DNA from 2 places in the Frigoribacterium sp. MCBA15_019 genome. Region 2 is predicted to be linked to the other one. Evidence: predicted binding sites of a transcription regulator. Region 2 holds the regulator's gene; the other holds the start of a gene.
What was found. Region 2 encodes LexA, which represses DNA repair genes until DNA is damaged. Its sites were predicted from a motif close to TCGAACANNTGTTCGA; they were not measured.
Positions count from the first base shown of each region.

Region 1: BIV04_RS02475 (DNA polymerase III subunit alpha) is a predicted target of LexA. The motif match lies at 1,610-1,625, and genes of this name have one in related genera.

Region 1 covers NZ_MJGS01000001.1:521,372-525,523, forward strand. Annotated here, with positions in the region: gene BIV04_RS02465 (glucose-6-phosphate dehydrogenase) at 1-38, opposite strand, end outside; gene BIV04_RS02470 (aromatic acid exporter family protein) at 239-1,531, opposite strand; gene BIV04_RS02475 (DNA polymerase III subunit alpha) at 1,665-4,152, shown strand, end outside.
Region 2 covers NZ_MJGS01000021.1:81,794-85,945, reverse strand. Annotated here, with positions in the region: gene hisB (imidazoleglycerol-phosphate dehydratase HisB) at 1-274, opposite strand, end outside; gene BIV04_RS15220 (histidinol-phosphate transaminase) at 280-1,365, opposite strand; gene BIV04_RS15215 (LysM peptidoglycan-binding domain-containing protein) at 1,467-1,835, opposite strand; gene lexA (transcriptional repressor LexA) at 2,108-2,821, shown strand; gene hflX (GTPase HflX) at 2,921-4,152, opposite strand, start outside.

The DNA.
Region 1 (4,152 bases), on a different contig from region 2:
CTGGCTCCGAGGATGATGAGGGTGGTGGTGTCTGTCACAGTGCAGCTTTCGTGGGAGGGCGGCGATCGTGTCGTCGCTGGTCGATCAGGCGGCGGGGGTTCTCGGGGCCACGGGTGTCAACGCACAGGGGGGACGGGCATTCCCGTCGACCGCCCCGGCCGCGGAGGGCACGGGTCGCGTCTCGGCGCCGGTGCCCGGTCAACCGTACTGCTCCCCAGGGGTGAGCGCCGTATCGGGGTCAGCGGGCAGGGTCGGCGTCGCCGTCCTGCACGGTGTCGTGCGGGGCGGTGTCGCGGGGCGCGCTGTCGTCGTCGACCGGCCCCGTGCTGTCGGTGCCGCCCACCCGGCCGCCGGTGTCGTCGTCGTCCGCCGCGCGCGCCTCCTCGGCGGCGTCGTCCTCGGGGCGGGGTGCCGTGGTGTCGTCGGGGTCAAGCGCGGCGATGATGCGCCCGAGCGAGACGGCGATGGAGACTCCGCCGCTCGTGTCGGTGGTCGGGCGGTCGCGATGGTGGTCGACGGCGTCCCAGAGATCGGCGACGCGGCGCCGGGCGTCGGTGAACGCGTCGACGTCCTCGGTCCCGTGGCGCCGGATCACGGTGGCGACGCCGTGCACGGCGTGGGCGACGTCGGGCGCGAGGTCGTCGGGCATGCCGATCTGGCGGCCGATCCGACGGCCGAGGATGCCCGAGACCTCGGCGACGTCCTGCAGGTGGAACGAGACGCGCTCGTACGTGGCGAGGTCGGCGTACTCCTGCCCGAGGTCGCGGCGGCGGAGCATCCACCGCGGGTTCATGTGCCGGGACTCGTCCGCGTACGCGACGGTCTCGCGCACGCGGCGGAGGGTGCTCGGCAGGACGCCCACGCGTCGCTCCCACTCGTCGTCCTCGAGGGGCCAGGGCGTCTCGAAGACGCCGGCGATCTCGTCGGCCCGGTCGGCGAGGGAGTCCTTCACCCGGGTGAGGCGGGCCTCGGCGCGCGAGGCGTAGAGCGGCGGCACGAGCACCAGGTTGACCACGACGCCGATGACGACGCCGACCCCGATCTGGACGATGTAGCCCAGCGAGTACGCCTCGGCGTTCGCGCCGCCGAGCAGCAGGACGAAGAGCCCGGCGGTCAGCACCCAGTCGCGTCCGGCACCGAGCCAGCGGATGCCCGCCACGAGCACGCCGACCCCGACGACGAGTGCCACGGCGAGCACCCCGGGCTGTCCGTCCTGCAGCGCGAAGACTGCCGTGGCGAGGCCGATGCCGACGACCAGGCCGAGGAGCACCTGGAGCCCCTGGCGGAGCGAGCTCTTGATCGTCGGGTACATCGCGATCACGGCGCCGAGCGGCGCGTAGTAGGGGTAGTCGGCCGCGACGCCGGGCACCCGCGGCGCGATCCAGTAGGCGAGGGCCGCGGCGAGCGCCGTTTTCACGGCGAGCAGGAGGCGCGGCTGGGCCAGCAGGACGCGTGTCCAGTGGGTCGCGGTGCGGGCGTCACGACGCAGGGCGGCCCGGCGATCGGGCGGAGTGGGGCGTCGATCGGGCATGCCCCGATGATGACAGGCCACGCGACGCCGCGGGTGGGCCCGGCGGTGGGACGGCACGATCGGAGCGACGTACACTGGTCGAACACCTGTTCGAACGACCCGGCCGGGGGTTCAGCAGCCCGAGGTACCGACCATGAGCTTCACCCACCTGCGCGTCGCGTCGGCGTTCAGCGCCCACCACGGCACGGCGCACCCGAAGGCGCTCGTCGACGCCGCCGTCGCGGCGGGTGCCGACGCGGCGGCGATCACCGACCGTGACGGGCTGTACGGGGCGATCCGGCACGTCGGGGCCTGTCGGACGGCTGGCGTCGACCCGATCGTCGGGGTCGAGCTGGGCTGCCGGGACGACCGCGAGGGGGTCGTGGGCGGTGGTGCGGACGGCGGGGGTCCCGACGGAGGCGGGGGTGCTGCCGGCGGGGTCGACCGCATCGTGGTGCTCGCGCACGGGGCGCGGGGCGGCGGGCCGGCGAAGGCGGGGTGGGCGGCGCTGTGTCGGCTGATCAGCGCGTCGCACGGTCGGGCCACCCGTCGCGCCAGCGGAAGTGCCAACAGCGTGGCGACCATCGCCCGGTCCCGGGTACGGGGCTTCGTCCAGGGCGAGACCGAGCCGGCGGCGACCGTGCTGCTGGGGCCCGACTCCGACGTGGGTCGGCTGGTCCAGGCGGGTCGGCACACCGAGGCCGCGGCGTCCCTCGCCGACTGGGCGGCGACGCTGCCGGGCGGGGTGGTGGTCGAGGTGGTCTGCCATCTGACCGAGCCGGGCGAGAGCCGCAGCATCCGGCACGCGGCACGCATGCTCGAGCTCGCGGACCACGTCGGGGTGCCCGCCGTGCTCACGAACGCCGTGCGGTACCTCGACCCCGACGAGGCCGTCACGGCCGACGTGCTCGACTCGGCCGGCCACCTGGCCGCGCTCGGCTCGTTCCGGCCGCAGCCGAACGCCCAGGCGTACCTCAAGGCCCCTGCCGAGATGCGCCGGCTGGCCCGTCTGGTGAGCGACGCCTCGTCGTTGCCCCGCAGCGCCGGCGACGAGATGCTCGCCGCGACCGAGCGCCTGGCCGACCGGTGCCGGCTCGACCCCGTCGCCGACCTCGGCTGGGGCCGCCCGAAGGTGCCCGAGCTCAGCGCGATCGGCGTCGACGGCGACCCCGACCAGGCGCTGTTCCGGCAGGCCCAGGCCGGTGTCACCGAACGCTTCGGCGACGCCGACCGGGCCCTGCGCGACAAGGTCGAGGACCGCATGCGCTACGAACTCGGCATCATCACCGGGTTCGGCTTCGCCGGGTACTTCCTCACCGTGGCCGACGTCTCGGCACTGATGCGCGACCTGCGGGTGCGCAACGCGGCGCGGGGTTCCGGTGCCGGCAGCCTCGTCACCTACCTGCTGCGCATCTCGAACGTCGACCCGATCGAGCACGACCTGCTGTTCGAACGGTTCCTCGGCAACAAGCGCGAGACCCTGCCCGACATCGACATCGACGTCGAGGCGGCCCGGCGGCACGAGGTCTACCGGGCGATCTTCGACCGGTACGGCAGCAACCGGGTCACGCTCATGTCGATGCAGTCCACCTACCGCGGGCGCGGTGCGGTGCGCGACGCCGGTCTCGCACTGGGGCTCGACGACGAGCAGATCGACCTCGTGGCCAAGAACGTCTGGCGGTCGAACGCCCGCGACCTGCGCACCGCGATGGCCGAGAAACCCGAACTGCGCGAGATCGCCGAGCTCGCCCGCAGCAACGACCAGATCGACCTGCTCGTCGACCTCAGCGAACGGCTCGACCGTCTGCCCCGGCACATCTCGATGCACCCGTGCGGGGTGATCCTCGGCGACTCCGACCTGCTCAGCACGACCCCCGTCCAACCGAGCGGCATCGGCCTGCCGATGAGCCAGTTCGACAAGTACGACATGAACGACGCCGGCCTGCTCAAGCTCGACGTCCTCGGCGTCCGCATGCAGAGCTCGCTCGCCTACGCCCTCGACGAGATCGAACGCGTGAACGGCCCGCGTGCCGCCCTGGCCGGCGCCCTGCCGGTCGACGTCCCCTACGTGAACCGTCAGGGCCGCATCGAGCTCGACGAGATCCCCCACGACGACGAACCCACCTTCGAGGCGATCCGCACCACGCACACGCTCGGCATGTTCCAGATCGAGAGCCCCGGGCAGCGCGAGCTGATCGGCAAGATGCAGCCCGACCGCTACGAAGACCTGATCGCCGACATCTCGCTGTTCCGCCCCGGCCCGATGAAGGGCAACATGATCGCGCCGTTCCTCGACACCAAGCACGGGTTCCAGCAGCCCGACTACCTGCACCCGAGCTTCGCGTCGTTCCTCGACGACAGCTACGGGGTGGTCATCTACCACGAGCACGTGCTGCGCATCCTCGAGGCGACGATGCAGGTGTCGCTCGCCGAGGCCGACGAGATCCGGCGACACATGGGCAAGGGCGACGACGACGCGCTCGAAGCCACCTTCCGCGAGCGCACCCGGGGCAACCTCGACCCCGCGACCGGGAGGCGACGCTTCGACGACGCCGCGGTCGACCGCATCTGGGCCGCGCTCAAGGGGTTCGGGTCGTTCGGCTTCTGCAAGGCCCACGGGGCCGCGTTCGCCCTGCCGACCT
Region 2 (4,152 bases):
TGTCGCCGAGCGCCTGCTTCAGCGCGGTGCCGAACGTGATGCCGATGTCTTCGACCGTGTGGTGCACGTCGATGTGGGTGTCGCCCGTCGCCGCGACGTCGAGGTCGATCAACGAGTGCTTCGAGAGCGCCGTCAGGAGGTGGTCGAAGAACGGGACCGACGAGTCGATCGTCGATCGGCCCGAACCGTCGAGGTCGAGGGCGAGCGTGATGCTCGACTCGCTCGTGGCACGCGAGAGGGAGGCGGTACGGGCGGCACTGGTCGTCTCGGTCACGTGGGTCACGAAGAGAGCCTAATGTCGCGGAGCGCCACGAGGAACGCGGTGGTCTCGGCCTCGGTGCCCGCACTGACCCTCAGGTGGTTCGGAATGCCGAGGTTGCGGACGATGACACCCCGCTCGAGCAGGCGCTCGAAGACGTCGGTCGGGTCGTCGACCCCTCCGAAGAGGACGAAGTTCGACCAGGTGGGCCACGGCTCGTACCCGAGTTCGGTCAACTCGTGCACGATGCGGTCACGCTGGGCCTTGATGTCGTCGACCATGGCGAGCATCTCGCTCGCGTGCGAGAGCGCCGCGACGGCCGCCGCCTGCGTCAGGGACGAGAGGTGGTACGGGAGGCGTACGAGACGCAGCGCGTCGGCCACGGCCGGGTGCGCGGCCAGGTAGCCGACCCGGGCACCGGCGAACGCGAACGCCTTGCTCATCGTGCGGGACACGACCAGCCGTTCGCGACCTGCCAGCAGGGTCAGTGCCGTCGGCTGATCGGCCGGCATGAACTCGGCGTAGGCCTCGTCGACGAAGACGATGCCGTCCGTGGCGTCGTAGGCAGCCTGGATCGTGGCGAGATCGAGGGGGGTGCCCGTGGGGTTGTTCGGTCCGCAGAAGAAGACGATGTCGGGACGGGTGCGTTCGATCTCGGAGACCGCGGTCTCGGGTGAGATGCGGAACCCCTCGTCACGGCGACCCTCGACCCATCGACTGCCGGTGCCCGTGGCGATGATCGAGTGCATCGAGTAGGTGGGAGGAAACCCCAGGACGGAGCGGCCCGGGCCGCCGAAGGCCTGGAGGAGCTGCTGGATGACCTCGTTGGAGCCGTTCGCCGCCCAGATGTTGTCTCGGGTGAGACCGTGCCCGAGGTAAGCCGCCAGCGAGTCACGCAGCGTCGTGAACTCGCGATCGGGGTACCGGTTGACGTCGAGGACCGCCCGGGCCACCGATTCGACGATGTCGCGAGCGACGTCTTCGGGAATGGGATGCGTGTTCTCGTTGACGTTGAGAGCGACCGGGACCTTCTTCTGGGGAGCGCCGTACGGCGTCAGTCCCCGGAGATCGTCACGGATGGGTAGGTCGTCGAGACTGAAGGACACCCCACCATCGTACGGGCGGGCCGACGGTGTGTCGGGTCGTTCGCCGTCGCGCAGACACGACGCCGACGGGCCGGACCGCCCACCTCGCCGGCGACGGTGCTTCAGCGAGCGTACTGAGCGGGGACGGCGAGGCTCTGACCGGCGGAGACCTCGGCGCTCGGAAGGTTGTTGAGCGAGACGAGGTCGGCGATGACGTCGCGAGGATCGGCATCGGGGTCGATCTCTGACGCGACCTGCCAGAGCGTCTCGCCACCGTCGACGGTCACGTGCTGGAACTCGGTGCGACCCGTCGTGTCGGACGCGACGGCGCCGCCTCCGTTGAGGACGAGCGCGCCTGCCACGACGACGAGCGGGACCGCCACGAGCGCGGCGACGACCGCACGACCCCGCCGGGTGATGCGCAGGCGCGTGCGCACGACTCGGGTCGAGTCGACGGGGGACGCAACTGCTGATGCTGAGGTGACGCTCATGAGGTGGTCCTTTCACCTTGGAAGACAGGGGACGAGTTCGTGCCCGGCACTCGGCCGGGAATGCCGGACACGAAGACGTGTTCCGAACATACATTCGATTGCTGACGCTTTCAACCCCTGCGATGGGTAATCCAGGTCGAAATCGATCCGGATCAGAGAGGAAGAACGCGACACACTCGAACATGTGTTTTGTCGACACCGCCTGATCGGATACGGTTTCGATCGGTGGTAGGAGTCAAACAGGGACCACCGACATCGACGGCAGGAGACCCATGAGCGACCCGAAGCGCACCCCGCAGGCGGCCCCCGACGCCCCCCGTCAGCTCGATCCCGGCGTCCTCCCCCGCAAGGAGTTGACGGCGAAGCAAGCGTCGATCCTCGCCGCGATCACCGAGAGCATCGGTCACCGCGGGTATCCCCCGAGCATGCGCGAGATCGGCGACGCCGTCGGCCTCAAGTCCCTGTCGAGCGTCACGCACCAGCTCAACCAGCTCGAACTCGCCGGCAAGATCCGCCGTGACCCGAACCGACCCCGAGCCCTCGAGGTCCTCGTGGATGCCACGGCGCCGACGGCTCCCCCGTCGACCGTCTTCACGACGAGTGACGACGGCGACACGGCTCACGTCCCCATGGTGGGACGGATCGCGGCCGGCATCCCCATCACGGCCGAGCAGCAGATCGAGGACGTGATGCCGCTGCCACGACAACTCGTCGGCAAGGGTGAACTGTTCATGCTGCGGGTGGTCGGAGACTCGATGATCGACGCGGCGATCTGCGACGGGGACTGGGTCGTCGTGCGGCAGCAGCAGGACGCCGAGAACGGTGACATCGTCGCGGCCATGCTCGACGACGAGGCGACCGTCAAGGTGTTCCGCCAGCGAGACGGCCACACCTGGCTGCTTCCCCGGAACAGCGCGTTCGAGCCCATCGTCGGCGACCACGCACAGATCGTCGGCAAGGTCGTCGCCGTCCTGCGGTCGGTCTGACGAACGCACCACCCACTTACGCGCCACCCGGCACACGACGAAGCGCCGACCACCTCGAGGTGGTCGGCGCTTCGTCGTGTGACGACCCGGGGCTCGGCGTCAGCGACCGACGCCCACGGGTGCGACATAGGGCGTGAGCCCGGCGACGTCACTCGGGTAGACCCGGGCGTGGACCCGGGTGCCTTCTTCTTCGTAGTCGGTGCTGACGATGCGTCCGGAGTCGTGCAGGTGCGAGACCACGTCGCCGCGGTCGTACGGCACCAGCAGGTCGAGCTCGATCTCGGGTTCGGGCAGCACGGCCGCGATGCGGGCGAGCAGGTCGTCGATGCCCTCACCCGTCCGAGCCGAGACGAAGACCGCCGTCGGTTCGAGACTGAGCAGGACGAGACGCTGGTCGTCGTCGACGAGGTCGCTCTTGTTGAAGACGACGATCTCGGCGATGTCGCGACCGTCGACCTCGGCGATGACGTCCCGGACGGTCGCGAGCTGAGCGGCAGGGTCGGGGTGCGACCCGTCGACGACGTGCACGATGACGTCGGATGCCTCGACCTCTTCGAGCGTCGACCGGAACGCCTCGACCAGCTGGTGAGGCAAGTTGCGCACGAATCCGACCGTGTCCGCGTACGTGAAGGGACGACCGTCCGCCGTCACGCTCTTGCGGACCGTCGCGTCGAGGGTGGCGAACAACGCGTTCTCGACCAGGACGCCCGCGCTGGTGAGCCGGTTGAGCAGGCTGGATTTGCCCGCGTTGGTGTAGCCCGCGATGGCGACCGTGGGCACCTCGTTGCGGTCGCGGTTGGCCCGCTTGGCGTCGCGGGCCGGCTTCATCTCTTTGATCTGTTTGCGGAGCCGGGCCATGCGGGTGTGGATGCGGCGCCGGTCGAGCTCGATCTTGGTTTCACCAGGCCCGCGGCTGCCCATTCCGGCACCCGCGCCTCCGACTTGCCCACCGGCCTGGCGCGACATCGACTCGCCCCAACCGCGGAGGCGCGGCAGGAGGTACTCGAGCTGGGCGAGTTCGACCTGCGCCTTGCCCTCGCGGCTCTTGGCGTGCTGGCTGAAGATGTCGAGGATCACGGCGGTGCGGTCGATGACCTTCACCTTGACGACGTCTTCGAGGGCGCGCCGCTGGCTGGGGGCCAGTTCGGTGTCGGCGATGACGGTGTCGGCACCGAGGGCGGCGACCGTCCCCCGGAGCTCTTCGGCTTTGCCCTTGCCCAGGTAGGTGCTCGGGTCGGGATTCGGTCGTCTCTGCAGCAGCCCGTCGAGGACGACGGCACCCGCCGTCTCGGCGAGGGCGGCGAGCTCACGCAGGGAGTTCTCGGCGTCGG